One region of the Candidatus Brocadia sinica JPN1 genome, then DNA from elsewhere that is predicted to be linked to it. Evidence: riboswitches for the same ligand, from Rfam matches in the RefSeq annotation. Region 1 holds a riboswitch; the other holds the start of a gene.

The links. Region 1 has a riboswitch for cyclic di-GMP ahead of BROSI_RS14810 (hypothetical protein). Riboswitches for the same ligand answer to the same signal wherever they lie in the genome.
Region 2: another riboswitch for cyclic di-GMP. It lies ahead of BROSI_RS03585 (DUF7948 domain-containing protein); the one in region 1 lies ahead of BROSI_RS14810 (hypothetical protein).

The regions. Positions count from the first base shown of each region.
Region 1 covers NZ_BAFN01000001.1:3,239,633-3,257,667, forward strand. The annotation lists gene BROSI_RS14765 (ABC transporter permease) at 38-1,246, shown strand; gene BROSI_RS14770 (hypothetical protein) at 1,397-1,585, shown strand; gene BROSI_RS14775 (ABC transporter ATP-binding protein) at 2,207-4,216, shown strand; gene BROSI_RS14780 (radical SAM protein) at 4,293-4,928, shown strand; gene queC (7-cyano-7-deazaguanine synthase QueC) at 4,935-5,606, shown strand; gene BROSI_RS14790 (SLC13 family permease) at 5,659-7,440, opposite strand; gene tkt (transketolase) at 7,450-9,462, opposite strand; gene proC (pyrroline-5-carboxylate reductase) at 9,478-10,293, opposite strand; gene BROSI_RS14805 (dodecin) at 10,837-11,052, opposite strand; gene BROSI_RS14810 (hypothetical protein) at 11,219-14,110, opposite strand; cyclic di-GMP riboswitch class I at 14,245-14,356, opposite strand; gene BROSI_RS14815 (NfeD family protein) at 14,801-15,244, shown strand; gene BROSI_RS14820 (SPFH domain-containing protein) at 15,246-16,163, shown strand; gene nth (endonuclease III) at 16,439-17,080, opposite strand; gene BROSI_RS14830 (hypothetical protein) at 17,112-17,393, opposite strand; gene BROSI_RS14835 (addiction module protein) at 17,481-17,702, opposite strand; gene BROSI_RS14840 (class I SAM-dependent methyltransferase) at 17,817-18,035, opposite strand, start outside.
Region 2 covers NZ_BAFN01000001.1:793,835-807,429, reverse strand. The annotation lists gene BROSI_RS03610 (nucleotidyltransferase family protein) at 1-204, opposite strand, end outside; gene BROSI_RS03605 (S24/S26 family peptidase) at 244-813, opposite strand; gene BROSI_RS03600 (C25 family cysteine peptidase) at 813-4,004, opposite strand; gene BROSI_RS03595 (phosphoenolpyruvate carboxykinase (ATP)) at 4,045-5,208, opposite strand; gene BROSI_RS20970 (hypothetical protein) at 5,574-5,696, opposite strand; gene BROSI_RS03590 (hypothetical protein) at 6,007-7,470, opposite strand; gene BROSI_RS03585 (DUF7948 domain-containing protein) at 7,710-9,902, opposite strand; cyclic di-GMP riboswitch class I at 9,970-10,107, opposite strand; gene BROSI_RS20965 (hypothetical protein) at 10,426-10,548, opposite strand; gene BROSI_RS03580 (Ig-like domain-containing protein) at 10,714-12,327, opposite strand; gene BROSI_RS03575 (hypothetical protein) at 12,415-13,595, opposite strand, start outside.

The DNA of each region.
Region 1 (18,035 bases):
AACCTTATGGTTTTATAACGAACGAACTTTTTCGCTTATGACGGCGCTTTTTAAAATAGCTTTACGTGCAATTATGAGGAACAAGTTACGTTCCTCCCTGACGATCCTCGGCATCGTTATTGGTGTTGGCGCTGTAATTGTTATGGTAAGTATCGGGCAAGGAGCCAAAGCCTTTGTCGAAAAACAACTGGAGAGTTTGGGTACAAACGTCCTCATTATTATTCCCATCAGTACCACACATGCCGCTGCCAGGGGTACCACAGGAACCATTACCTTAACCGCAGAAGACGCCTTTGCTATGGCAAAGGAATGTAGCGCCGTCAGTTATGTTTCACCCGGTATCAGGACAACCACGCAGGTAGTTTACGGAAATATGAACTGGACAACCGGGGTGTCGGGGGCAGGGCCTGATTATCAGATTATACGGAACTGGCCGTTAAAAGACGGGAGATTTATCACTCAGCAGGACGTAAATATCATGGCAAAGGTTTGCGTCCTGGGGCAGACCGTTGTAACCAACCTTTTTGGAACGTTAGATCCTGTTGACAGGTGGGTTCGTGTAAACAATATACCATTTAAGGTAATCGGTGTACTGAGCGCCAAAGGACAATCACCTACAGGCCAGGATCAGGACGATATGGTTCTCATGCCGTACACGACCGTACAGAGAAAGATTATGGGAGTTACACATATTGGTTATGCCCTTGCTTCATCGACTACCGCAGAGTCACGGTTCGAGGCAATCGATCAAATTACTTCTCTCCTAAGGCAACGCCATCGGCTGAGACCCGATGAAGAGAATGATTTTACGGTTATCAGTCAGGTAGAATTTGCTTCAACAGTAATGGAAACAAGCCATACGATGACCGTTCTCCTTGGTAGTATTGCATTAGTGTCCTTGTTTGTAGGTGGCATTGGCATCATGAATATCATGCTGGTTTCTACGACCGAAAGGACCAGAGAGATTGGCATCAGGATGGCAGTTGGCGCAAAGGAAAAGGATATTCTTTTTCAGTTTCTAATAGAATCTACTGTTCTTAGCTCGATTGGTGGGATAGTTGGAATAATTTTTGGCATTTTCACGTCAAAATTAGTTTCTCACTATGGGGGATGGCCATCGTTACTATCTTCACCATCTATCGCCGTTGCATTTCTCTTTTCAAACATGGTTGGTATCTTCTTTGGCTATTATCCGGCAAGAAAGGCATCGAGGCTTAACCCGATTGAGGCGCTCCGGTATGAATAAAAAAGAGATTTAAGTTAAAAAGAAGATTGAATATGTGACGATTTTCATTTACATTAATGTCTTCTGAAAGATCACGTGTTACGTGTTACTAATATCTATGGTTTACAGAGAATTGTAATGTACCAGACAAAAGTCGAAAGGAGCCATGCCATGAGAATTTCAATTGAAAGCAAAACAAGGATTAAAATGATTCCGGAAACCGAACACGAGAAAGAGAACCTTGAATCACTGTGGAAAATTCTTATCCGCTGCGAAGCGGACAGTAAGGTACTTTGTCCTATCGGCTCATACATGGCTTCCCAGGATGACGGCGCCAACTTTGTGATACAGGATCAGTAATTCCCTTGAACATTGTGACAAAGTCAGACTTAAAAACCAAACGCACCGTATGCCTTATGGTATCTTAAAAAGTATTGTAACATTATTTAGCAAAAATTGTAGCGCCGGTCGTTTGACTGGCACTTATGGTAAAGTCCCTTGAGGTCAGCTTTTGGTTGGGGATAAACCGATAACGCTACACGTTCCGGTTCGTTGGTTTGGGTATTTGGAAAAATCAAACCGACCTGCCTGTGGCGGACAGGTATTTTTAAAGCCCGTGAGGGCAAAATGTTCATAGAAAATGTGACATGTAAAATCGTAGCTCCACAGAAATGATACCCGAAACACAGGAACAACATCTCGCTCCGATGGAGTTTGATTGTGGCATAATGGTTTGTCTATAGATATATCGTTTCTCACGGAACTACTTATGGCATCTTCCAAAATCCTGTCACTTCACGAGGCTAAATAGTTACCTTCCTCTCTGGGAATAACAGCCGCGCCACGTGCGTTTGTCCTGGCAATTTTAGGTAACAAGTCCTTTGGAAGCGTAATATTTTTACTTTGTCCTCCAAATAATACACAACCCTCAGCACATGCTAAAGTTTGTAAAAAGATAATTTTCACTTATTATAGTTACCTATGAAAAAAGACATTTCTTCAAAAAATACCTATATCAGACTGTTAGGTTATCTAAAGCCTTATTGGCATAAATCAGCAATTATTCTCATCCTCTCGGCTGTGAGCGCTTATGTTGCTGTCTTACCGACCCAGATATTGGGTATCGCGGTGGATGAAATCAAGATGGCTGATAAATTTATAAAAACGATGCCCAGCAATCCATCTGAGGAAAAATCATCCGATAAAACTTACCTTCACGAACAAAAGAGCCCTATCCCACTCTCAAAACCGTTACTAGCTGCCTCACACTCTATTCATAAGCATTGGTTTGAAAGTTACAATTCTACCATCGTTACGCTGGCCTTTCTTGCCGTGAGTTTTATCTTTATGCATACCTTTCATAGCGGTATTACGCTGATTCACGGCTTCATTACCTCCGAGTTAGGGCAGAGGCTTATTTATGATATACGGAATCAGCTTTATGACCATATTCAGCGATTCCCCTTGCAATATTTTGAAAATACGAAGACCGGCGATATCATGAGCCGTCTCATGAATGATGTTAATTCCCTGGAACAGGCAGTTGTAGGCCCTGTTATTACCTTTATTACGGATATGTTTAAATTTGGCTGGATACTGTATTTTTGCTTAAAACTCGACTGGCAACTCACCAGTATTGCCTTATTTGTTTGTCCATTTATCTCACTCTGTACTTACAATTTTGGGAAAAGGATCAGAAAGGTCTTTCGCTCCCTGAGGGACAAAACGGCTGAACTGAACTCCCTCATTCAGGACAATATCTCCGGTATCAGGGTCATTGCGGGATTCGCGAAAGAGACCGAAGAAATGGAACGCTTCCGGAATAAAAATTACGAGAACTACAACCTCTACGTCCGGATATTAAAACTCGTTTCAGCATTAAGACCCATTGTAGACCTGATAACCGAGACAGGCGCCGTGGTCGTCATCTGTCTCGGTGGATATAAGGTACTTCAAGGACAACTCTCCGCAGGTACTTTCGTCATATTCTTTCCCTATCTCCAGATGATGTACAGTCCCATTACCGGTCTGACACGTTTTTACAATCAGGTGCAGCGTGCCATTGCATCCACCGAGCGCATCTTCGAGATATTGGATACGCCGTGCGAATTGAAAGATGCCCCCCATGCTATTGATTTGCCACCCGTGCGTGGTGTTGTAGAATTCAAACAAGTTCACTTCACGTATAATCAAGATGGAGAAGTCCTGATAGGCATCAATCTCAGTGCACGTCCGGGCCAGATGATTGCCTTTGTAGGCCCCAGCGGTAGCGGAAAGACCACCCTTACACAACTCATCCCCCGATTCTATGACCCAACAAAGGGAGGGATTTTCATTGACGGTTACAATATCAGGGAAGTCAAACTCCACTCCCTGCGTAAGCAAATGGCCATGGTGCTCCAGGAACCTTTTCTGTTTAATGACACAGTAAAGGCGAATATTGCTTATGCACGATCCGATGTATTAGATAAGGAAATTGAGGAAGCAGCCCGTGCTGCCAATGCACATGATTTTATTGTTGAGTTGCCGAAGGGATATGCTTCCGTAATTGGTGAGCGTGGGGTGAAACTCTCCGGTGGCCAGAAACAACGCATCGCCATTGCCCGTGCCATTCTTGCCAATCCCCGGATACTCATCCTGGATGAAGCTACATCTTCCGTTGATACAGAGACCGAACAACTTATCCAGAATGCCATTTATCGTTTGGTAAAAAATCGCACCACATTCGTTATAGCACACCGGTTATCGACCATATTACATGCCGATTTGATTGTGGTCCTGGAGAAGGGGCGGATTGTGGAAACAGGACTCCACCATGAACTTCTTGCTCATGGAGGACTCTATAAAAAACTCTTCGAGATGCAATTCAATATGCAGGAAAAGGTAAAATTAGAAGAGGCTGAAACAGGGGCAGTAAAGGCAGAAGTAGTTGCAACGCAAGAACCCACGATTGATTTACATGAGACATTCCAACACCCAAAGTGGTCTTAAGAATAAGGTCGAATTTTATGAAAAAAAACGGTAATGCACTTGAGATGCATGAAAAATCCAATAAAATTAGTAATATATGAAAATAAATGAGATATTTAAGAGTATTCAGGGGGAGACGTCCTATGCCGGCTTGCCGTGTACCTTCATACGCATAACAGGATGTAACTTACGGTGTAGTTACTGCGATACCACCTATGCATATGAAGAAGGGATGGAGATGTCGATTGGTTCAATCCTTGAGCGTGTTGCAGGATTCAAAACCAAATTGGTCTGCATAACCGGCGGTGAACCTCTATCGGATAAAGATACACCATTATTGATAGATGAATTGCTCGATAAAAATTATACGGTTTTAGTGGAAACAAACGGTAGTTACGATATTCGTACCATTCCGCAAAAATCCATAAAAATTATGGATATTAAGTGTCCTGATAGCCATATGAGCCATTTGATGTACTGGCAGAATATTCATTATCTGATGAAATCAGACGAGGTGAAATTTGTCTTACATTCCCGGAAAGATTATGATTGGTCAAAAGAAGTAATAGAGAAATATCGTTTATCTGATATTACCAACGTATTGATGGGAACTGTCTTTGATGCCATTGCTCCGAGAATGATCGTTCAGTGGATTTTAGAAGACAATCTTAATGTCCGATTCCAGCTGCAACTCCACAAATATATCTGGGAACCACAAACAAGGGGTGTTTAACGTTACATGAAGGACTTAGCTATTGTACTGGTCAGCGGTGGTATGGACAGCTGCGTAACTGCTGCCATTGCGCACGCGCAATATCAGCTTGCACTCTTACACGTTAATTACGGTCAGCGCACAGAGTCGAGGGAGCTTAAAGCCTTTCACGACATCGCTTCATACTACAACATCCCCAAAGACAGAATTCTTATAGCAAATATCGACTATCTCAGAAAGATCGGGGGATCGAGTCTGACAGACCCGCGTATGAACGTACAGGACGCACAGTCAGATATCAAAGAAATTCCTACCTCGTATGTTCCCTTCAGAAATACACACTTGTTGGCAATTGCCGTCTCCTGGGGTGAAGTTATTGGGGCACGGAAGGTATTTATCGGCGCCGTAGAACAGGACAGCCCCGGCTATCCTGATTGCAGACCCATCTATTATGAGGCCTTCAATAAACTCATCAGGGTTGGTACAAGGCCAACGACCTGTATCGAGGTAGAAACGCCCCTGATACACAAGGGTAAATCAGAGATTGTAAAAACAGGCATTTCTTTAGGGGCGCCCCTTCACCTCAGCTGGTCATGTTACAAAAATACCGACAAGGCATGCGGACAGTGCCATAGTTGTTTCTTACGTTTAAAAGCCTTTAAAGAAGCCGGAGTCAAAGATCCGATCCCTTATGTTTAAGGTGTGATGTGGAGGACTTTTTCAATACCAAATGAAAACGGGAAAAGGGTCATCAAAAATAAAAGTAATAGACTAAAACCATAGTGATTATACCAATGAGGCATTGCAATGGGACGCCGATTTTCAGATAATCTTTAAACCTGTAACCACCCGGTCCGTACACCATTAAATTTGTTTGATAACTGATCGGCGTTGCGAAACTGGCTGAAGCGGCAAAAAGAACAACGAAGGCAAAGGCACGCGTGTCGGCATGAATTGTTGAAGCTGACGAAATAGCTATGGGAAACAGCATTGCCGCGGCTGCATTGTTGGTGATGAAGAGAGTATAAAAACTTGTCATGATATAAATACTTGTTAAAACGCCTATTACCCCAAAATGACAGCCAATTCCGGCTATTCCACTGGCCAATAACTCTGCAAGCCCGGATTCTTTAATTGCCGCTGCAACGCCCAGGGACATAGCGATAATAATGAGTGCCCGCCAGTCTATTGCCTTTCGTGCTTCCGCCATTCGTACCGTTCGGGTTGCCATCAGGATAATTACCCCTAAACCTGCTGCGGATAGTAACGGAAGTACTTCAAGGATGGTCAACAGGATCGTTAAGAAAAATACGCCAAGAGACAAATATCCCCGCCACTGTGGCTTGGAAGGTAACGTTTCGGCTTCTGCAATAAGATAAAAATCGTTTGAATGGTACCATCTTTTGCGGAAATTCTTTCCTGCCAATAGCAACAAGGTATCGCCAGGCCATAAGCTAATGTCGCCAATTTTTTTTTGTATCCGCTCTCCATGACGATGGATGGCAATGATAACCGCTTCGTATTTGGCCCGAAAATCACTTTCCCGAACCGTTTTTCCGACTAAGGGAGAGCCGGGAGATACAACAGCTTCAAAGGTATTTATCACAGCAGAATCATATTGTTTTAAATCAAAATGAGAATCCTGTATCAATTGCAAACCAGGTAACTTTTGTAATTCCAATATCATTTTCGGTATACCTGTAAAAAACAGTCGGTCACCCAACAATATTCTCTCATTTGGTTCTGCCGGGGCAATAATCTGACCTCTTCGTTCTATTTGGAAAAGGAATAAACCCTGTAAATGCCGCAATCCTGCACTTTCAATTGTTTTCCCGATATTTTCATATTCCGGAGTAACTTTCAGTTCGATAACAAATTCTCTGGTATGTTCTCCCAGTTCAACTAAGGGGTCTTTCCGGTTGGGAAGCAATCGGTGACCTAGAAGACTAATGAATAAAATACCCAGAAGAGCAAGCGGTACGCCGACCTTGGAAATTTCAAAAAAAGATATTCCTTTCATTCCTGAATCGATCATTAGTCCGTGAACGATCAAATTGGTGCTTGTGCCAATCAGGGTACACGTCCCCCCCAGGATCGCAGCGTATGAAAGAGGAATCAGGTACTTAGAAGATGCATAATGGTGTTTTTCTGCCCAGGAACGTATAACCGGAATAAACATTGCAACAACCGGAGTATTGTTAATAAATGCGGAAACAAAGGATACGGGAAATAAAAGCCTCAGGAGTTTGCGGGAATCGCCGGTATTTTTTTTACCAAAAATGACGTGAGTAACCTGATTGAGCATGCCGGTATTGCTGAAAGCCCCAACTACCACGTACATCAGCGCAATCGTTAACATCCCTTCGTTGGAGAATCCGACGAACGCCTCTTTCAGGGTAATAACTTTTCCGGTAATAAGGAGCAGTAAAGTCGAAAAAATGACCACTTCTATTTCCAGCACCTCCATGAAAAGGAGAATGCTCATAATGAGCAGTAAGGCAGCTGTATACCAGATTCCAAATCCAATTTCCATATTGGTATTTTAAATGCCCCATTTTTTGTTAATTTCATTCGAGATATTTTTTGCCGTGAAGCCGAAGTGCTCGGCTAATGTTTTTGCCGGCGCAGAGGTGCCGTATCGGTCGAGTCCGATGATAAGGCCATCCAATCCAACAAATTCATACCAATCGCTTGTTGCTGCGGCTTCAATGGCTACCCGTTTTTTACATGCCGGGGGAAGTAAATTGTGCTTGTATTTATCAGGGTTTGATCTGAACAACTCAAAGCAAGGCACACTGATCAGCCTTGCCTGGATACCTTTTCCCTGTAACTGCATGGTGGCCTCAAGGGCAATGGGGATTTCTGATCCTGTTGCCATAAGGATGATCTCGGGGGATTTTGCCGAATCCTTCAGTATATAAGCGCCATGTGCTAATAGATTTTGTGACGGATAGACTGAGCGGTTGATTACCGGAAGATCCTGACGGGTCAGGATCAGCGCCGTGGGGCCATCTTTATGATTGAGCGCCGCTATCCAGGCGGAAGCAGTTTCGGTGGCGTCTGCCGGTCTTATCACGTGCAGGTTAGGGATTGCGCGCAGTGACGGCAGGTGTTCAATGGGTTGGTGGGTGGGTCCGTCTTCTCCGACAAAGATACTATCGTGGGTAAACACATAGACCACCCGGATCTTCATCATGGCGGCGAGTCGGATGGAAGGTCGCATGTAATCCGAGAACATCAGAAAGGTAGAGCCAAAGGGAATAATGCCTCCGTACAGCGCCAATCCGTTTAAAACACCGCCCATGGCGTGTTCCCTGATACCAAAATGAATATTTCTCCCGGCGAATTTACCTTTATCCAGAGAAGGGGCGTTTTTGATGTAGGTCTTGGTGGATGGACAAAGGTCAGCAGAACCACCGATAAAAGAGGGCATCTGTTGTGCAATTACCTGTATCATCTCACCGGAGGCTGAGCGGGTGGCTATCGAATCCTTCCTGATAGTTTTGAGTAATTCAGATTCCAGATTTTCAGGGATTCCTTTTTTAAAGTAGGCATCCCATAATTGGGATAGATTCGGGTCTTCTTTGACAGAGGTATTAAACAGGGATTGCCAGTTTTCATACTCTCCTTTTAGTTCGGCTACACGAGCCTGGCAAAGTTGTTTTACTTCGTTCGGGATATAGAATGCCGGGCTTTTCTGCCAGCCGAGTTTTTCCTTTGTCAATTCGAGTTCTTTAGCGCCCAGTGGTTCGCCATGCACGGAGGCAGTATCCTGTTTGTTGGGGCTTCCCTTGCCAATGTGGGTACTGGCGATGATCAGCGAAGGTTTCTCTTTTTCATTCCGTGCCGCCTCTATGGCCGCAGCAATTTCGTTATGATTATGCCCGTCAATCTTAAAAATCCGCCAGTTATACGCCTCAAACCGTTTTGCAACGTCTTCAGTGAAGGTAATGGACGTGTTTCCCTCAATTGAGATTTGGTTGCTATCGTAAATATAGATAATATTGGAAAGGCCAAGGTGTCCTGCGAACGACGCGGCCTCAGAGGTAATTCCTTCCATCAGGTCACCATCACTTACCACCCCGTAAATGTGGTGATCGAAAACAGGGCTGCCGTCTCTGTTAAATCGTTCTGCCAGTATTTTTTCAGCCAGTGCCATGCCTACTCCGTTTGCAAATCCCTGTCCTAAAGGTCCTGTGGTAACTTCTACTCCCGGAGTATGCCCATACTCAGGATGGCCAGGCGTCTTACTCCCAAATTGCCGGAATTGCTTTATGTCATCTAATGACAAATCATATCCGAAGAGATGGAGTAATGCATATAACAACATGGAGCCGTGACCTGCAGAAAGGATAAACCGGTCCCGATTGGGCCATTGCGGGTCTTTCGGATTAAAATGCAGAAATTGCATCCAGAGGACAAAGGCGATGTCGGCAAATCCCATGGGGAGACCAGGATGGCCTGATTGTGCCTTTTCAATGGCGTCTGCGGCAAGCATTCTTACGGTGTTTACGGCAAGATCAATTTTGTGTTTATCAAGTTTGTGTATCAACATCTATCGCTCCTCTGTTTATAATAATTCACCTAATTTCCTCGATTTTACGGTGGCAGACTCAACGGCGTTTATCATGGCCGATCTGAGGCCGCCATCTTCCAGTTTGCTTATCCCTTCAATGGTTGTCCCGCCTGGTGAGGTCACGGCATCTTTGAGTTGAGCGGGATGTTGTCCTGTTTCTAACACCATCTTTGCCGCCCCCAGTACGGTTTGTGCTGCAAGGATGGTGGCCACATCCCGTGGTAAACCCATCTTGACGCCACCATCAGACAATGCCTCAATAATCATGTAGACGTATGCAGGGCCACTTCCACTCAGCCCTGTTACGGCATCCAGATACTTTTCATCCAGTTGGAATACCCTTCCAACGGCGTTAAACAGATGAAACACCAACTGTCCGTCTGCATTTGTAGCGTATTTTCCTGAAGCGAAGGCTGTAGCCGAGGCGCCTATGAGACATGGGGTGTTGGGCATCACCCGGATGATTCGAATACCCTCCGGTAATCTGGATTCAATAAACCGGATAGGGATACCTGCCGCAATAGACACCACTAAATGCCGGTGGGTGATATCATTCTTTAAATTGCTGAGTACCTCATTCATCATTTGTGGTTTAACGGCTAATATAATAACATCGGCGAAGGAAGCAATATCCTTGTTATTTTGCGTCGTCTTTATGCCAATTTCTTTGGTTAAAAGTTTGCATCGTTCTGTAATCACATCGCTTACCATAATTTTGTCAGGGGTGTTCAATTTGGCATTAATAATGCCCTTGCTTAGCGCCTCGCCCATCTTTCCGCCACCAATAAACCCAATCTTTTCTTTTACCATGATGGATGTTTCCTTATTTACAGAATTTTGTAATTATTGAAACCAATAATTCAATGTTCAAGGAATTTCATGTTGCCACCTTTCCCTGCGCCCCCTCTTCATTGAGGGGTCACAGAGGGAGGAGACAAGATGTTTTTCCGTGACTATGTATCTGGCATAAAAAACTGCCCGAATATCTTAGCATTTTCGTTCCCAGTAATTCTATATTTTTTTACCCGATGCTTCATTTTTTGAATTTTTATACGAGCATATTCGATAATTACTTACTTTATCTGTAAATAATCTTCCCTTAACCGTTAAAGAAATATTTTCATGCAAAGGATACGATAACCTTGACTTCATCCGGAGTGCGGACGGCATGGTCGCACTCTTACACTGACATCCGAAAGAGTATGAGTTACGCCAGAGAGCACAGAAACGGCTCAAGGAAGACCTGAACGAATTAGACGTAGAGATGAATCTTGAGAAGGCGAAAGAGGCAGACCCCCAAAAGGGGGGGGCTGTTTCAGCTTTCAGGGGACCTTTCATTATGATGTTCTTTAACTAAAGGGTATCTTCCAGTACAAATCCTATCTTTAATATAACCTCCCACCGGGCAATCTTCTCATTTTCAATACGTCCCCGGGTCTCAATTACCTGAAACCACCGCATATTGTGCAAGGTCTTCGATGCCCTTGAAATCGCATTTTGAATAGCATCTTCCATCGTTGTTGAAGAAGTACCGGCCAATTCAACCACTTTATATATGTGATTATCCATACAACACCTCCTTGATTTAAATTGACATACCACCGAATAGAATCATACTGCTTAAAACGCTTGTAAAATTAACATCCATCATACTATATTGAGTTTCCAATATTCCCCGAAAACGGAGATTCTTGCCACGAACGTTCCAAACCGAAATTTGGGAGCGAGCCGGCAATTAATTTTGCTGTTTACACTCTGTGCAGCACACGAATGGGACTTCTGTTAATGGAGAGGTTCTTAAGATACGATAATGGCCTAAGTTATTACTTAAAGGTTTAGATTCGCTGAGGTTGACAGATTGCATAGCCTTCTTTCTTATTGCCATTTCTTCTTTTATTATGCCCTCGGAGAGGAAGTTCTCGCTGGTAACAGTGCTTTTCAGGTTCCTTTGTACTTCTTCGCTGTCCAGGCTGTTCACATGGTCATACAGGTTCGTGATCTGGGGTAACATTTCTACGCACAATACACTCAGCGGTGAATCCGGCGGCAGGCCGTACAAGGCCAGCAGTTGATTGATTCCGTTATTGCTCCAGATTACCGTCCCATATTTTGTGGCGTCCTTGTTGACCGTGGTAATATCAGCTAATTGATACACATGCCGGAAATTGCCATAATCAAGTTCGTCTTTCCAGTTCCTGATAGCAACCCGTTTCAGGGTCATACGCTGCTCATCGGTGTAAACAGCAGCCCAGTCCACTCTTTTATCGTGCTCTACCCGCACGTTCCAATCCAGCATTTTATCATCCAGTAAGATATTGCGGAAATCCTGGTTGTCTGCCTGTTTGACCTGAGCATATAACAGACACCAGAGTTCTGTCCTTGGTGGATCGGAGATGATGTTTTTACCTTTGTGTACTGCTACGGCATAAGGAGCAGATACGTATAATTTTTCCTCGTCCCGGTTTACCGTACAGGTGAGTGTGGGCGCCGGGTGCTGGATGCCGGTTGCCCTCAAGACCCTTCCAAACCGTCCCTGTGCCGTTGACCATACATTTTCATCCTTCTTATGATGAGCAGTTGTGTCATTGTACCGGTAATGTCCCACCCTGAATTCATATGTGAAAAAACCGAACATTTCCGGCGATTCGGAATGCAGACCGGGTGGTAACGGCAACAGGTAATGTCTGTCCGAATCGGTTGCCTTTTCCATCGGCTGCATGGCGTCTAGTCCGGCATTATCGTTGGATTGATTAGGAGTAATAACGCGGATGTATTCAGGGTCTACCGGGAAAGCCGGTTCTTCCGATGCAATGAGTAACTCAGGGTGATTGTTACTGATTAATTGATCCGGCGCATACGCCAAAATTCTGGCAAAATACGTGTCTTTCGTGTCTTTCACCGGCTCTTCAAATTCAATCCACAAGAATCTTCTCCGTAGTTCGGTAGCAGAATATTTTTCATTTCGCACGTAGGGGGATAGCGCAATACCTGCAGAAGCATTTTTTGGTATCTGTGCTGGTGGTATGGTAATAGGTAATTCCAGTGGCAGCGCCAAATCAGCGTCTTTTTGTGCAGCATGTTTGGTTTTAAATGTAGCCTGAACAGTGTACTCCAATGCAATCAAATCAGGGAAGCGGGGTTCCTTATCCAGTAAAACAGAGTTTTTGGAATGAATGTCCAATGCCTGACCGGACACCGTGACCGGTCTGTCTAATAATGGGTTGGTGTTTGCAAATGCCAGCAACGCTTCGGTACCATTAGCCAATGCATTGTACAGAAAAGGGAAGGCATTCGTGTATTGCAGCTTCACGGAAGAAGCAAAGGGATTCAGGTCATCTTTCCATAATGCATATTCCTGATTACAGTACAGATTGCCTGCCTGCAAGTCAGTAATGCTAATTCTTCCTGCATCGCACAACACATATGGATTTGAAAGATTGACTTCACCACCCTGCAATCCGTTCCATTTCGCAGTCAGCCCTTTGTTGCATTGAATTGCTATACCGCCAATACCAGCTGCCGGTGGTGGTTTGGTAACATCAACTTGTGCTGCTGGTAATGCCCATGCGCTCCGCTGAATACTGGCAGTTTCTGAAACCGTATTGAAGGGAGACTGGCAATTGTTAACAGCGAGGGAATTTTCAGAACAGATGTATGGAATTAACACCCGGTTCAGTACGGGACCATATGTGGGAGCAAATTGCCTGTTCCAGGTAAAATGGGCAGTGTGTCCGTATACACTCCACTGCAGATTGTCAGCAATTTCATCTATGGCGCCGCCGTTGCCTGAAAAATGAAACGATAATTGTTTCGGTAACTCCAGCGTCGCTTTACGCGCATCGATACCATACGGACTGGCGGGGTCGGCATCCGTTACGGCTGGCTGGTCCAGTTCCAGTTTTACCGTTACGATAGTATTGGGGGAAATGGTCAGCTTGCTGTTGATGATATGGGGGTGAGCACTCAGGGCAATTTCACCGTGTTTTATTTTCAAACCCGTATAAAATCCTGCGGGGGCATTTGGGGCAAATATTTCTGAATTTACCCACACACTGTCTGGTAGCAGTTTGTATTTTGTCAATGGTTCGATAACCGGGGGTAATGTGTGGATGATAAATTTTCTCAGCAATGATACATTGAAGAGAATTGCCGGGTCAGGCCTCCCTTCAAGATAGAGCGCTATCAGCCTTTCAATTCTGAAAAAGTCAAACCATATCTTTCTGCCATCCTTGCTGTGGAATGGCCCGATAGTTTTTTCGAGAGCGGCGCCACCTGCCCATAGGGGGACAGAACCTTTCATTTGGGTACTGCGTACCGGCACTTCCCGGACAAATACCCGAAGGTCTGCACCACCGGCTTCTTTCAGTCCCCTTCCGGCCAGTTCCTGTAGTCGTGTCAATTGATGAGGTGCAATCGTATCGGTAAAGAACAAATCAGAATTTTCAACAGAAAAGAAACTGGTTTTTATTGTGGTGATATCTTCCCCGGGAAGTACCCTGGCTAAAGTTTCCTGGAGTGATTGGATGGAACGCTCATCTTGGGGAGAAGTTACTTCGAAATGACCGGACACGCCGGCCAGCAAGGCAAGCAGGTCTTGTTGATGATGAGAAATGGTATTTTTAGTCATAGGATATTCCTGGCATGAAATGAGAGATTATCAGGATTTTCGGTGAATTGAAAATAGCTAGAGGCTTCACCATAGCACTTTTTTACCCGTAAAAACAAAAAAGCCTTACTGGAAAGATATTCATCAGGAACATCTTCGGCAGTAAGGCTGTCTCATGAGCAGTTTAAATTGTTTAAACCGCTTAAACGGCTAGCAAGACCCTTTCCTTTGCGTCCCCTGATTACTCAGGGTTTGCCTTTATCGCGATGCTTTTGTTTGTTTTGATTGCCAATAATATTTGGCACATATTAAACAGGAACAATCAATTGTGTCAAGAACAAAAAGGCTGGATACTTGTAAAAACGGTATCTCTTTCGTTCCGGCACAAAATGATACTTGCACTCACACACGGTATGTGATAGACTTTTTTTATCTTCGGCTCTTTCACTCTTTATTGCGAATCTCAGGCATTTCCCACAGCAATATTGTGAAAGAGGCTTTTTGTTCTGATACTACACCATAGATTTACTATTCACACCCGGTCAGCGGGTTGTTTACCTCAGGAATTGGCGCGAAAAAAGGGTCAGGTTGGAAGCAACGTTCTGACCTTCATAATTCAATATTAAATACTTGTCTCTCACAATTGGCCTTGAAAAGGTGAATGTCTGACCCTCTATACCCTCTCATTCAGAAAAAACGAGGAAATAAAAAGTGACTCAGATCTGGTGGATATGGATGTCCATTGCTGCTGCTTTCATTATTGGTGAGATATTTACCGCCGGATTTTTTCTTTTATGGTTTGGTGTTGGAGCGGCAGTGGCGGGTATTTTAGCGATCCTGGGATTCGGCATGGCATGGCAATGGGGAGCCTTTCTCCTTATGGCAAGTGTGCTCTTTGCGGTTTCCAGAAGATTTGCGGAACGATTTACCAAAAAGCAACCGCTGGGTATTGGAGCTGACCGGTATATTGGTGAAAAAGGTGTTGTACTGGAAGAGATCGATACTATAAAAAATACCGGTCTTGTACAAATAAGAAATGAGAACTGGAGAGCTGACAGCGATACGGGAGACATAATACCTGCCGGAAAAAAGGTTGAAGTGATAAAGGTGGTTGGAACACACCTTGTCGTCAGAATTTTGAGTGAAGGAGGGTGATATGCCAGAAATGATATCTGCCGAAATATTAGTATTTGCTATTTTAGCCATTGTAGTGTTTGTGGTCGCTGCTACCGGAATTAAAATCGTCAGGCCATGGCAAAAAGGGCTGATAGAAAGAATGGGAAAATATCAACGTACAGCTGATAGCGGGCTCACCGTTATCATACCTTTTCTGGAGAGAATGCTGAAGGTAGATATGCGGGAACAGGTGGTTGATGTCCCTCCACAGGCAGTAATTACCAAGGATAATGTCGTTGTCGAGGTAGATGCAGTAATCTATTATATGGTTACCGACCCGGTACAGGTTACGTATAATGTCGCCAATTATTACATGGCGGCCACCAAACTTGCACAGACGAATTTGAGGAATCTCATCGGTGATTTAGCCTTGGACGAATCGCTTACTTCACGGGAGATAATAAACACGAAATTGCGGGAAATTCTTGATACTGCAACCGACAAATGGGGGACTAAGGTAACGAGGGTCGAACTCCAGAGAATAGAACCCCCCAAGGACGTCACGGAGGCCATGCATCGACAGATGAAGGCAGAACGGGAGAGGCGTGCAATGATTCTTGAGGCGGAGGGACACAAACAATCGGCAATCCTTAAGGCCGAAGGACAAGCGGAGGCAATAAAAAAAGTCGCCGAAGCTGATAAATATCAGAAGCTCACGGTAGCCAAAGGAGAGGCCGAGGCAATCCAGACCGTCTTCGAATCCATTCATAAAGGAAGGCCGACAAATGATTTAATCGCAATAAAATACCTTGAATCCCTCCAAAAAATCGCTGATGGCAAAGCAACGAAGGTCTTTTTGCCTTATGAGTCCACGGCCATTCTGGGAAGCATCGCTGGAATTAGTGAACTCTTGAAAGAAAAGCACGTTTTGGAAAAAGACGAGAATAAAAATACATAGAATTGAAAAGTTCCCGAAGCAGACACCAGATCACCCGCCTTACTGCAACGAAGATCGGGCAAAGTCTTTTTGTGTTTATAGACAAACCATTATTCCACAATCAATCTCCATCGGAGCGGCATGTTGTTTCTGTGTTTCACGTGCCCCTCTGTGGCTATTTTTTAAAAAACTAAAGTGTTGCTGTTTTGTAGGATATTCAGATTGTCTCGCAGAGTTTACACTGAGCAAAGCGAATGTGCCCGCAATGGCGCTCATGATTGGATGATGTGTATGCACTATTTGCTGCTATACGTTTTGTCGGGCGAGTTGCACAGGTTTTCCACTACGCATACATTGCAGAGCGGTTTTCGGGCAATGCAGGTGCGCCTGCCATGGGTGCCCAGGACTAGGCATGACCGTGTCCATTTTTCCTGGGGAATAATCTTACAGAGTTCCTGTTCGACCTTGTCGGGATCGCTGGCTTTGGCAAGTTCTAAACGGTGGGAGACGCGAAAGACATGGGTATCCACGGCTACGGCCTGTTTCCCGAAGACATTGCCGAGAAGCACGCTGGCCGTCTTTCTGCCCACCCCCGGTAAGGCCACGAGGTCTTCCATGGTATCGGGTATCTTCCCATCAAATCTTTCAACGAGTTCTTTCGCACATGCGATGATGTTTTTTGCCTTGTTTTTGTAAAAACCCGTGGAACGGATCTCTTGCTCAAAGACCTCTTGTTCTGCGTCTGCGTAATCCCTTGCTGCCTTGTATTTTTTGAAGAGTGTTTCCGTTACTTTGTTGACCCGTTCATCGGTGCACTGTGCGGCAAGGATAGTGGCAACGAGTAATTCCAGAGGATTTTTGTAATGGAGTACAAGCCTTGCATCTGGGTATGCCTTTTCCAGGAGTGATAATATCTTTTTAACACGGTCTTCTGACATGGTATTATATTGAATTTATGCAGATTGGACATCAAGCGATCTGTATTAACCTGTTTGCATAGTCCTTACCCGCTGTTGGGGGAGGCAGCGGTTTCCCATCTTTTTTGTAAAGCTCAATTGTTTCTTCAACTATTTTACAGAGTTCTGCGAATACCTTTTTTTCATCGTTGCCATGACAACCTCCATAAAACAGGCCAGGACAACTGCCAACATAGCATTGATCCTCGGTGAAAATCTTTATACAATTTCGGGCAGGTATTAGGATTCCTACTAATAAATTCCAATTTGGCGTCAACGCAACGAATAAATTCATCACCTAAACCAGAAGATTGTTCATCATAAAACTTGAAAGCCTCCAATAAATCCGATTCCGATCGAGGCTTGATGAAAATTTCAAGGTTCATTTTTTCTTCAATATCCTAGTCTTTACTTCTTTCCATGCAGAGATCTGTTCTGGATTCGTTTCATGCTCTCTAAGACGTTCGTCCAATATTTTTTTGTGAGAGTCCGGAACTGGTAAAGCATCTTCTTGTAAAGATAAAGACTCCCACAGCTCATTGATAAGCAAAAGCTTCTCGGAATTGGATAATTTTTTTAATTGTGGAATTGTATCTATAATCATAAAAAAATTTTAAATTATTTTAGAAATTTATTCAATATCCTATTTACAGGCTAACGACCAAGCTCACCTGCCGCTATAAAGCACAGCGGAATAGCGGTCAGGTGCAGCGCTTTGTTATGTGGCTATAACCCTCAACATTTCGTTTCCGCCTTTTTGAAACTCATAAGGTACCTTCACTACATTGACCACAAAACCGCATCTTTCAAGTCTATCTACCACTGTCTCGAGATGTCTTGACTTTTTTGCTCCCAGTTCCAACAGTGGGAATATCCTTGCTTCAGATGCAACCCGACAAAGTTCTTCTATTGACCGAACGTGAAAATCTTCTGAAAG
Region 2 (13,595 bases), 2.4 Mb from region 1:
TTGAGGCATCCTAAGATTCGCGTTCGCAATACACTTCAGCAAATTAGCATAAATCAATGAGGCAACGCCGTGCAACATCGCCGCAGAATAAACAACATCCCAGCAAATTTTTTCTTTATTGCCTATATCGAGCACGGTTTCCCGGTGTGTAGAGAGAAAGTTTTGCCGGGAGCAGGCAAAGAGAAGTTTATCTTCCGGTCTCATCGTTTCATCCTTTTCATTTGTTCCCTCGGCGAAAATAAATCATTCTTTCCAACGGCAGAGAGCTGCAAAGACAACTCTGCGAATAAGCAGCGAAAAAAACCGCATGCCTCGTCGCAGAAAAACGGTAAATTGACCCGGCCTGCGCTCCAAGGGTTTATGATTGAAGATCCGACCGCAACTGCGCAATTTTGCCAAAGCCAGGGTGCTAACAGCAATGAGCCATCCCCCTATTCGCCACGTGGCGGTCTCAAGAGATATTTGCCTGCCCCCTCTCTTGATGCCGATCACACGTCCGATGACCTCATTACTGCCAAAGGGGGGATCGAATTGGAGGACATTATCCCCTTTGGTAATGAATGTGATGCCATCATTGCTTTCGTAAATACTTAGCGCCCGATGAGCGAAAAGTTTGCCCTTACGCCGGAAAACAACCACATCGCCCCGTCTTATACCGACGCTGCCGTGCATTACCAATACATGATCGCTATCCCGGATAAGGGGAAGCATGCTTCGGCCAGTAATGGGGATAAGGCGCTGCTTCCCCATCTCGCCCCATATGCCGAGCGCCGCTTCGATGATGGCCCCTTGCATGGGTTTCCGTTCAGCCATTATTTCTTCTCTATGGTAAAAGGAGAATCCGATCTGTCCTTGCCTCTTTTTTTCCCGGATTCATCAAATCCTGTCACCTCTATGAGGCACTTTTTCCTGGTGTTTTTTATGTCCGGTACGTCCCAGTCATAACTTGTATCTGTTACATTCTTTGCTATCTTTTTCCATGAACGCCCCTTGTCTAGGGAGTACCTGAGTTTGAATTTTACCATAGAATCAGGCGCTGTCCACTGCACGGTAAAAGTCGACCCGGAGACTATGACTTCACCTCCATTAGGAGCAAGCACTGACAAGGGAGATCCGGAATCGGCGGAGACACCTAATTCCGTGACGGGATCTCCAAAGAGCACAAAGGTTTCAACCAACTCACCCCAGAAACTGTTTTGACTGTATGTAGCGATCTTGGCAGCTGTTGTGGCGGCGCCCATGCCGTATTGTTTATCCTGAAAAAGAGCCTTGTAGAATTCACTCATCAGTATCTGGTGACCGGAGGTATAGCTCAAGGCAGTTGGCGCCCAGACTGCCACAGCCCCTTTGTCCCGAAGCCGCTGAAACTCTTCGGCAACGGAAATCTGCGGTTTTGTTCCGGTAAAGAATCCATTCAGGCAATCTGCAACGGTCACCACAGGAAACTTGCGGGTATTGTTTAACGATTTAATATCGGAAAGACCCAGTATTGAATTACTGCCATTCCACAGTCCCCACCTTTCCACGGCTCCATGCCCGGTGTAGTTGACCAGAAGGCTTCCATCATTGATATAATTTATGATGTCTTTTGTGGGATCTCCCGATGTGTATTCGCTTACGTAAACCTTGTTGGCAGTGTAGTCATCCGGCAAAAGGCCGGCAAGCTGCTCCGACATTTCTTCAAATGAAGAGTCGTCGTCATCTGCCACGAATAGGGCATTTTTGTTCCAGGAGTTTTTTGGTGGGTTTTGCTCATAGTAGATGATCTTATCCACAATGTCATCTGCCTGCGATTTGGTATCTGCGCTGAGTCGGCCAATAAACATATCGGGCAGGATGTCATCGCCACTTACAAGGACAAACCAGTTGTCTGACGGCGTCTCTCCCAATATGTCCGTTTCAATAAGCTGGGTGGGCACGTAATTCATGGTGTCGGTGTCGAGATTGTCCTTGTAGTCCTGGCAAGCGTCGCCAATCAGCAAAACGTACGTTGGCGCCGGAGCAGTCCAATTGTTGTAAGCATATAACAGAAAATCCCGGATTGCCTGCGGATGAAATATGCCATAATTGAACTCATCGTAAATGTCTGTAATCTTGACTGTGGCTGCCCTCAAACCCGAATTACTCCGATGCAGCGCCAGCTTTTGAGCGCCGTTATAAAAATCCTCATGGGTAATGATAATATAGTCGGCCCCATTGGTGGTGGATTTCCAGGATGATGGTTGATCGACCTCAATGCTGGCCGGTGATTTACTCTGTGCCATTGTCTGCGCCAGGTATCGTGTTCCCGCCTGAGCGGTATCCTCAAATTGCAGCGTGTAGGTGCCCCCTTTGGCTAAAATATTTGTATTGATGACGAGACCTACGTTGGCAGGATCCGTCACGTCGAAAACCTCTATGTCGTCACTGCTAAAGCCGGCGACTTCAAATTGAAAAGCGCCGCCTGTTGGCGCGCTGAAGAGTAGTTCGTTATTCTCCGCCACATAGGTATCAAAATAACCAATCTCTATCCAGTTTACAAAAACCTGATCCACCTTTGCCCCGGTATCCCCAACAGACTCCACGCGAACGATATTGACCCCTTCGTTCAGGTAGGAATGGGGCACAGACACTTCATGATCGAAGATATTCATGCCGTTCCACAATTGATCATCTATCACAACACTGTTAAGATAGATCTTTGTATGGTGATCGGGGTTTGCCTGGACATCGGTGCGTCCCTGCAATCTAACGTGCACAGTCGCTGTGCCAGCCGAAGTCGAAATGTTATTGAGAGTCAGGGAATAGTCTTCTGACCCGGGGGCGCTGAGCCTGTCTCCCCAAAACCAATGGTCCTGGCCACTGCCATTAGGAATGGTTTGCCAGTAATAGGTGTCCTCCTCGGCATGCAGTGTGGCGGTAAAATGCGCGGGCACAGAAGCGCCGCCCGAGAGACTGCCGTCAAGCGTATTCATACGTTTGCCATCGGCCCCGTCTGTCTGCAGCCAGTACACATTTTTAGAGGTATAAATATCGTTTATGGCCTTGCCATAAAAGAGGATATAATCCGTGGCATCGAATGCACCGTCATCCTCACCCTGCACATAAATGGGAATCTCGGCGCCTTGATTGCTGATTTTGATTGTGCTGGGGTCTATAGTATTCAAATTTAATCCCGCATCAGCGAGATCACTGTAAGTGAGTTTATATATACCGTCTTCTGTTACTCCGATCTTGAGGTTAGTAGTACTGCTGGTTGTAGCGATATCTTTGGTCCTGATATCGCTGTGGGGTGGCGCTTCCCTTCCAACTGAAGGCCGCTCTAACACATCATAGTTCAAAATCCTGTTTCTCAGCAGGTTCTCGTATGCAGGGCTGACCCCTCGCATTTTAGGAACCACCCCTGAAAGAGGAGCGCTCCAGGTGATTTTGGCAAGGATGCGTCGGTAAAGGCGCAATTCGCTCGTTGCCGGGTTATATTGCACCGGATAGAATTGTACCTGAGCCACTGGCTGGTCGCGCATATATCCAGTGTATCCTATCTCAACAACTGCGCCAGGATAGAAGGCATTTGTAGAGTAGATATTTTTATTGAGGGCGAAGGTTTGCTTTATGTCGCCGGTAAGGTTATCATCGAAATTATCTCCCCTCGCGATCATTTCCGGCGCAGGATAAAGACGATATCCATTTAGCGTTTCGTAGCTAGCATCAACGATCTGCACGGAAACCCCTTCTGGAGAAGGCAGGCCTATCATGGCGCCACAGAGGGGAATCTGTGGTTCGCCCGCCCTGGCGCTTTGCGCCATTTCGGGTATGATTATTCTGTGGTATACCTGTCCTTCGTGTTCTATCGTTTCGGTCTGAAAGTCGCCGACCTTCAATTCAAGCACGACAGCCTGTCCGTCAGAGCCCAGTACTTTCAGATGATTTCCTGACGGCGGCCCGGCCATGAGGAGAGACGGCGAACAGCATCCCAAAATCAACGACAAAATGAAAAACAGGTCTTTCTTAAAAATCTCAGCCATATTGAACAACCTCCTCCTTTGGTCGAAATTTCATCACAAACTATGAGCCTTTTGAGCATACATTAGCCAGGTTACATACCAAATCGGCCATCTCATGAAGGGGTCCAACGGAAAGTTGATGACAGTCTGCCTGACCCATTATGCCGGACAACTCCATGAACAGGCGCGTGGAGCTGCCACCAAATTCATTATGCAGGAGTTCTGACATATATCCTCCCTGAAATCTGCTCAATAGTTCCATGACGGCCTGACTTTTCGGAATCGGTTTGAGTGTGGCGGGTCTTTCAAACGTAGGACGCGCCCTTGCGCCTTTGATGACGTCCAGCACTAATATCCGGCGCTCCCTGCACAATGCCTCTATCCGGGAAAGCGCGAAACTGGCGCGGACTGCACGAAGCCTGAGCATCGGAAACCCGCAATCAGCCTCCACCCGGACCCCGGTTACGCCTTCAATTTGACCAACGGTGGCGAGGAGAGTGTCGTCCAGACGATCGATCATGACGCATAACTCCTGCCCTGCATTGTCCTGTATCTCTCCCTGCGTCTCTGCAGGATCTTGCAAGATAATAATGTGACGAATAGGCGCTGCCTCTCCCAGGCTGCCAGGTTTTATCTCCTCGATATCCAAAAGCAACTTATCCATCCATTCGATAGCTCTGCTGGCTAGACCCGGGAAACCAGCCATTTCTAAGGCGCCTCTGCGGATCCAGAGGCTCCGGGGAAACGGATGCACAAGATGGTCTGCCCGTCCCAGCGCCGCCATTTCGTCTGAAAGGAACTTGAATCCCCGCCGTATAAGTTCTAAAACCAGGGTCGTCTTGCCATGTCCGGTATCAGCGGTAATAATTATACCCTGACCTCTCCGGGAAACGGCGCCGGCATGAACCAGCATGTGGCTGCGTACTCTCGTCACCAATGCGCTAAGGATGCTTTCATAAGCGTATCCTTCGAGAAATTCCGGGTTGCTCACTGGCCAAACTTTTCCATCAAAAATCATAACCGGCTTTCTCCAGGGGTTATCAGGGTTGGCTAGCAGTACGAACTCGACCGGTAATTGCGCCGTTGGCGATGGGCCGTCTTTTTGGAATCGGCGGTACAGCCGCGCAAAAAGCCTGATAAAATCGCAGGAGTCCGACTTGATAATGGTATCCAGGTCGAAAAAGCGCAGATTTAGTTGTTGTGTAATCAATTTTTTTGATGACAATTTCATATCATAGCATAGCATAACCGGAACCAAAGCATCATGCCAAAAAAAGTTTCTATAGAATAATATTATAGAGACATGATGCCCTTTTCAACATAAAATTGAAAGGTTATGCTCGCAAATTGCTGAGTTCAATCCTTGCCGCTTAATGATCGGGCGCTGGGTCGCATATCACCCCTTATTAAACCTTTGCCAATGGATAATATGTCGTCAGTCAATCCATACGATTAAGCGGGGAAATCCCCCGTATTTATTTGTTTTTTCACCATTTATCCCGTCCTCTGCAACGAGCCATTGCCATAACCTTGCGGGGGTGTCCATGGCGGCGAAACCACACCAGAGACACCCCGCGCTCCTACAACCTCCTAAAACGCACGATCAGCGCCGAGTGTGCCTGTATGCGCAGGCCCCAGCTTCTCAAATATCTCCTCATCTGTGTAAGTAATCACTTCTGGCGCCTCATACACGGGCAATTTCGCGTCTTCCATTGTATAACTCCTTTCTTTAAGAAAAAATGCTCAATGCTTATTAAACCCTCATACGTTACAAAACTCTTTGTGTAAGCCGTCAGCCTTCAGCTTCTGCCTGACCGCTTATCCTTCTTTAATTAGGCCTTCGGCGACTTTGTACAAAATAAGATAAAACCCACCCCTGAATCCCCTCCCAGGAGGGGACTTTTCTAATCCCCTCTCGAGAGGGGGTTGGGGGTGTGTAAGGCAGTAGCAGAAAGTTTGAAATTCCTTGACATTAAACTAGGATAAATTCCAACTCCTGTTTCTCCCACTTCTAACCTCCACTTTATTTGTGTTTCTGCTTTTTTGAACGGTGTAGCGCATTATTCCCCGACTTCATCTTCACCTTTTCAGGGCCATGCATGGCGCTTACCCCGGTCTCGTCTACGTCCTCCAGCTTGTAATAGAAAGTGCCTTTGCCTGGCGTATCTACGAAACTATAGCTAGCCCCTGATACAGCATTGCCCTTGGCAGGGATGAGGGTATTGTTGATCTTCTTATAAGAGCCATCCTCGCTCCCGGAGCGATAGAGGTTAAAGCCCGCATTATTGACCTCCGTGGCCGTCTCCCATGCCAGCGCAACCCTACCGTCATCAGACGCCTTGGCATTGAAATAAGCCAGAGTGATGGCCGTTGGCGTGCCTGTTGGCGTTGGCTCAGGTGTTGGTGTCGGGGGTGGTGGTGTGACAATTACTACTCCGCCTACACCCTTGAATCCGAAGATGAATGTATGTGGTTCGCCAGTCGTTGCGCCGAACGTTCCACCACTTGGTCCGCACGTAAGAGGATCCCCACTACCATCCCAGTCAGGTTGACCGAAGGAATAAACCTCTGCGCCAACCGCACCAAGCGCTTCTAACGCATCGGCCTCATTGCCAGCGCCGCCATAGAATATCTTGAAAGTTTTACTAGCCCCCGGATCAAGCGCGCCAAATCCAAAATCAAAATGTGCGCCATGGTCATCAGGGCCTGCATCAACAAAGTCTCCGGTAAAGCCCAAATCGCTGCGTCCTCCAAGCGGATCCACAATGGTAAAACCGTTATTCGATGCATAAAGAACACTAGGGGTTGTCGCCACACCCTGAATCGTAACATACTCACTGAACGTGTTTGGCGATATATCCCAGTCCATACCCCGTGTGTATCGGAGATCGCCAATTGGTAAACCGGAAATATTTTCTATCGTTACCTCTACTTCGTACAGTCTGGATGTCGCAGGCGAAGGTTTATACGCATGCGTCACACGAAATATTCCACCTACAGTAACTATGGAGGTCGCCTCGCTTGCGGTGGATACAAAGCTCTCTCCACTTACATTGACAACACCACCTGTGGCGATAGAGGCCCAGCCAGAGAAATCTGTGCTCGCATCGGCAACACCCCATCCCTCGCATAGACAGCCGGGAGCCGTTGCTTCACCGTTTGTTGGGACATAGCGCAGACCAACAGCATCAGTGCCAGAGCATCCACTAGAAATACTATCGCCATAAACATTGAGGTGACCCTCACAATTTACGCCAATCTTAATAACGCCATTGGTGATGATCACGGGACAATCAGGCGAGAGATGATCGCTCTTTCCAATTTTCGCCAGTGGCAGCTTAACGCCATTCAAACATGCATTCTTAGGGGTTATGTTTGTATCTCCCGATAATACCTGCGCAGGCAAACCGCTCAGGAACATTCCAAGTCCAATTATCAGCGGCAAAAGCACTGCCATCCTCGTTGCTCTCCCTTTACCTTCTTTCATAAATTTATCCTCCTTCTTTTTCCAACGCGAGTTTCTTGCAAGGATTTTCAGGTCTTGAAAGAAACTCAATGTTTAGTGTTTTCCCCTATTAACAATACCACACCATTTTTCTTTGCCAGTCACCACCTCCCTTTCATACATTTTAAGGTCACTGCTGCACTGCTGCACTGCGCCATCGTTCCATCTTTCTTTCAAAATGACAAAACATTTTACATTTCTTTACTCTGTTAACTTCCAACTTATTTGCGTTTTTGTCTCTTTAAACCCTTTATTGTGGCGTCATCTGACCTTACCCTCACCTTTTCAGGGCCATACATGGCGCTTACCCCGATCTCGTCTACGTCCTCCAGCTTGTAATAGAAAGTGCCTTTGCCTGGCGTATCCACAAGACTGTAGCTTGCGCCTGACACAGCGTCACCCCGGGCAGGAATGATCCCGTCTTTGTTTATTTTGACATAATCGCCATCCTCATCCTTTGACCGATACAGATTAAAACCGGCATTGCCAACCTCTGTGGCCGTCTCCCACATCAGGGTAACGCGGCCGTCTTTGCCCGCTTTGGCATTGAAATAAGCCAGAGTGATGGCCGTTGGCGTGCCTGTTGTCGTTGGAGTAACCGTTGGATCGGGCGATGGCGCCGGCGTCGGTGTGGGAGTAATCGAAACTGATTCAGAGAATAACTTCGTTATAAAGGTATCTGCGACTCCGTTGCCACTGTCATCGATCGCATGCTCGACGGGAAAGTCCAGAGACCATGTCCATCCGGTAATATACGCATTCCCGCCGCTATCCACGGCGATTCCATTGGCATAATCGGAACTACTGCCTCCCAGGTAGGTGGAGTAGACAATGCTTGTTCCTTCCGCATTGAGTTTCGTTACGAAGGCGTCATATTTTCCGTTGCCGCTGTCATCGATCGCATGTGCGACGGGAAAGTCCGGAGACCATGTCCATCCGGTAATATACGCATTTCCCCCGCTATCCACGGCGATTCCATTGGCATAATCGGAACTACTGCCTCCCAGGTAGGTGGAGTAGACAATGCTTGTTCCTTCCGCATTGAGTTTCGTTATGAAGCCGTCACATTCTCCGTTGCCGCTGTCATCGATTGCATGTACGACGGGAAAGTCCGAAGATATTGTCCATCCGGCAATATACGCATTCCTCGCGCTATCCACGGCGATTCCATAAACATGATCCCGATCACTTCCTCCCAGGTAGGTGGAGTAGACAATGCTTGTTCCTTCCGCATTGAGTTTCGTTACGAAGGCGTCATATTCTCCGTTGCCGCTGTCATCGATCGCATGTACGACGGGAAAGTCCGAAGATATTGTCCTTCCGGCAACATACGCATTCCCCGCGCTATCCACGGCGATTCCATAGCCATAATCCCGATCATTTCCTCCAAGGTAGGTGGAGTAGACAATGCCCGTTCCTTCCGCATTGAGTTTCGTTATAAAAACATCTTCACTTTTATTGCGGCTTTTATCGATCGCATTTACAACGGGAAAGTCCGGAGACCATGTCCTTCCGGTAACATACGCATTCCCCGCGCTATCCACGGCGATTCCATAGGCATAATCGGGACGACTTCCTCCCAGATAAGTAGAATAGATCAGGATAGGGTCAATGATGAGAGGGTATCGTTTATCATAGGATGCTACCTGGAAGCCGTAGATGTGGCATTGTCCCTGCCCGTTTCTTGCGTCCATATTATCTGATACTTTCCCGGAGAATGACCGGTGGCCACGGATTACAAACCTTCCGTCTACCTCCACCTTCTTCCCCTGTATCTCCTGATACACATACGGTTTCTTCTGGATCAGTTTTCCTTCCTTGAGACCTATCTCCATGTTTCCTTCTTCTGTTATCTTTACATCCTCTATTCCTTTGTATGAAAGCTGTATACGGGATGGGTTTGCGCCTGGATTGACGATGATATCATACTCAAACTGGCGGTTGTTTCCATAAAATTTCATGTCTATGCCTTTATAAATATCCTTATAGACAATTGCCTTATGAGTGCGTATCTTGGTCTTCCATTTCCCAGGGTCGTTGCCAATAAGGTAATTTACTTTTCCCTCCAGCAATTCTTCTGCGGTAATTTCCGGATTGTTCCTGGCCCCTAAAGGGATAAGCCTTACAACTTCAGCATTCACCAAAGACAAATACATCCCTCTTTCCGTAAAGAACGTAGCATGCCCGCTCCCCTTCTCATAAAACCGCACCCTCGTATCCATTTGCCCATTATTCTGGGTAAAATGCAGGGGAAGTTTGCCATAGCGCTCCTGGATATTAACCGTATTCGTCTGCCAGTTCGTATCCGCAGAGGCGCTATTTGCCACCTCCATCAGAGGCGCTAATGAAACCCAAGCCGCCGCAGCGCATAACAAACCATGCTTAACGACTGTTAAACAAGATTCTGTGCCCACGTCACTCTCCTTTCTTCCTATTGTTCAAACAAAAAAGCCTTACTACAAAGATATTTTTACAAACATCTTCGGCGGCAAGGCTATCTTTAACCGAGACTACTTCCTTGTTGTCTTACAAATTCACTTTTTGTTGACGCACTTCCCTGTGCGCCCAAGATCCTTTCCTTTGCGCCCCCTGATCGCTCAGGGTTTGCCTTTATCGCGATGCATTCTATCGCTTCCATTATCGAAAGATAATAAAAGAACATTCAAAGCTGCCGAAGCCCTTCCCTCTTACGCCTTGGCAGTATGAAAAGAAGTGTCGGCGCATGATACAGCAAAGTGGCCCGCAAGGTTTGCAGAGTTTCTCTGTATAACCTTAAGCGCATATGATACAAACCATTGTAAGCTTCAGCTCTTCGCTTCTCGTTTTTCATTAATTTGTTCCGCGTTCTCTGAGACCTGGAGAACTATTGCCATAACCTTGCGGTGGGTGTCAATGGCGGCGAAACCACACCAGAGACACCCACGCTCCTCCAACCTCCTAAAACGCGCGATCTGCCCCAAGTGTGCCTGTATGCGCAGGCCCCAGCTTCTCAAATATCTCCTCGTCGGTGTAAGTAATCACTTCTGGCGCCTCGTACACGGGTAATTTCGTGTCTTCCATGGTATGCCTCCTTTCTTTAAGAAAAATGCTCAATGCTTATAAACCTTCATATGTTACAAAACTCTTTGTGTAACCGTCAGCTTCTAACTGATCGCTTACGGTTTTTTTATTCCGCTATTTTGATTCCTGCATCTGACTTCCCTTAAATGTTCTTTAAAAATGCACTTAATCACCTAGTCCGGCCTTACCTGGCGATGCAGGAGTGACAGCGCCAGTTTCACCTTTCTGTCTTGACCGTTTCGTTTTCTGCTTACCGTTATCAATAGGACCATGTAAGGCGCTCTGCCCGTTGTAGTCTATGTCCTCTAGCTTGTAGTAGAATACGCCATCGCCAGGCTTGTCCACAAATTTGTATCCGGCTCCGGAGACCGCATTGCCCTTAGCAGGAATCAGCGTATTATTGATCTTGGCGTAAGATCCGTCCGTACTTTCGGCACGGTAAAGGTTGAAGCCAGCGTTGTCTACCTCCGTGGCCGTCTCCCACGTCAGGACAACTTTGCCGTTGGAACCCGTCCTTGCCTTGAAGGACTTGAGTTCGATGGCATTAGCTTCTTCCCATGTCTTCGTGACCTGATTTGATGTTATGGTATCACCTGCATCATTCACAAAACTTGCCTCGATAACGTCGGTACCGGTTGTACTCCCTGTACCCGTGTAGGTGAATGTGGCCTGTCCACTCGCATCCGTTGTATCATTGCCAGTCACCCCAGCATGCGGGCCGGAGACGACAGTAAAGGTCACGACAACGCCCGCAAGAGGGTTGCCATCGCCATCCTGCACCCTTGCAGTGACGGTATGGTCTGTGCCTAAAGGATTGGTGGCAGAGAGGGGAGTTAATTGAATGCTTTCCCCTTTTGCAACGGTGATCTCACCGGCAACGCAGATGCCAAAGAGGGTGCTTCCTCCTGTTCCTGTGTTGATGGGACCAACCTCGATTGCGCCTGTTGCAATATTAAACCTATAAAAATTACTGCTACAGAAATCTCCGCTCCAGAACGATGTGCCATTGGGATCCAGATTTAAGGCAAACCAACAATCCTCGCCCGGCGCATCATAGGTTTGTATTATATTGCCTGCGCCATCCAGACGTCTAATGTCTCCAGTGGCCGCAACAAGAAGCCCCCCACTTCCATCGCCTGGCGGGAGGAGTCGAAGGGCGTAACACGGTCTGACCCCAACGTCAGCGAAATCAGCGAGTTGCGTCTTGCTAGCCACATCATAACGCTTAACAAGTCTTCCCTCCGATGTATAAAACATTGTGTGTTGATCAGAGGACAGATCTATCCAGTCAGACCCTCGATCTTCAGTTGCAACATCATAAGCATCCAATAAATTTCCTGCTGCATCATACTTTTGGATGTCTCCATTGCCGTCGGCATGCCCTACGTAAAAGTTCCCGGCATTATCAAACAATATCGATTCATTACTCGCCGTACCCGCCCCTGTAGTATTAATTGTTTGCAAGATATTGTGAGGATGAGCAATATCATAAACAACCACTACATTACTGGAAAAATCCGTTGTATAAAGCTTGTCAAGGGCATTATTGAAGGCGCAGCCGGTAGTAAAGCCACCGAGTCCATCGCTAATCGTCTCTTTAAAAACTCCCGTGTTATCATAGACCTGGTACGACCCGCCGCTAACCCCAACAAACACATCCCCCACCTGCCAGGCAGCGGCCTTAACGGACACTGCCGGGCTGGCCAAGAATATTAAAAGTCCAATTACCAGCGGCAATAGCCCTGCCATCCTTATTGCTCTCCATTTACCTTCTTTCATAAATTTACTCTCCTTTTTCCAATGTTTAGTAGTTTTCCCTTACCGACCTATGCTGATTTTTATCAAGCATCATCTAAAGCGCATCTACTAACGCCTTGCTTTCTTTGAACGGTGCAACACATTATTTCCTGTCCCCGACTTCACCCTCACCTTTTCAGGGCCATGCATAGCGTTTACCCCGGTCTCGTCTACATCCTCCAGCTTGTAATAGAAAGCGCCTCTGCCCGGCATGTCCGCATAGCTGTAGCTGGCTCCGGATACGGCATTGCCCTGGGCAGGGATGAACGTATCATTGATCTTCTTGTATTCGCCATTCTCTGTCTTTGCCCGGTAAAGGTTAAAGCCGGCATTGCCGACCTCCGTAACTGTTTCCCATGTCAGAATAACGCTGCCATTTTTGCCCGCCTTAGCGCTGAAGTAAGCCAGGGTAATGGCCGTTGGGGTGCCCGTTGGCGAAGGCGTTGGCGCCGGTGATATACACGGTGTACAAGTCCCGGAAGAAATGCCTCGGTTTTTTTGATAATTTTCGAGCTCCTGGCACAGATTCTTCACCTGCGCCGTCACAGTGCCGCCTATTGCCGCCATGTCAATGCAGTCGCAAATCTCGGCAAGGGTCTGTTTCTTTACGCCGACGCCATTCAAGTTCCCCAGAGGGAGGCCATTGATTTTCTCCTGCACCTGGCAATCGTCCGTGTCAATAATGAACGATGGATTCCGTGCGTTCTGCGGATCATCGATTGTGCCAAAAGCCTCAATGCGTTCAGAAAGCTGCGGTTCTCCCACATTGGCTTTCATACCCGCGTCCCCATGACAAGCGTTGCATCCCTTCGTGCCGCGGGAGGTGGCGGTGCCAACGCTAATCACATTTTCAATGTTATTGCTTGTGCCCGGAGGGACCGGGACATCAGCCATCACCATCACCGTCCCGCTGCCGGTTTCTCCCACCACAACGCCGATTTCGACCCGATTGCCGCCGATTACGTTATCAGCTCCCGCGCTGCCTGTCCCACACAACAGGTATGACAGCTCCATCTGGGGAGGTCCGGGGCATTTCAGAATCACCCGCGGAAGTTGACAGGTGCCGGTGCCGTTGGCCCCCCCTAAAAAGCAAGCCGCTTGTGCACTATCTTCGCTCATCGTGAGTGTTGCTGTGCAGCAATCCTCCAGACACTCTACGGTATCGGAAATATCAATTGCTCCCTTTGTTTTAATTTTATCGTTTACGCAATCGAGAAATTTCCCGATTGCCTCCGTGCCTTTCTGTATGT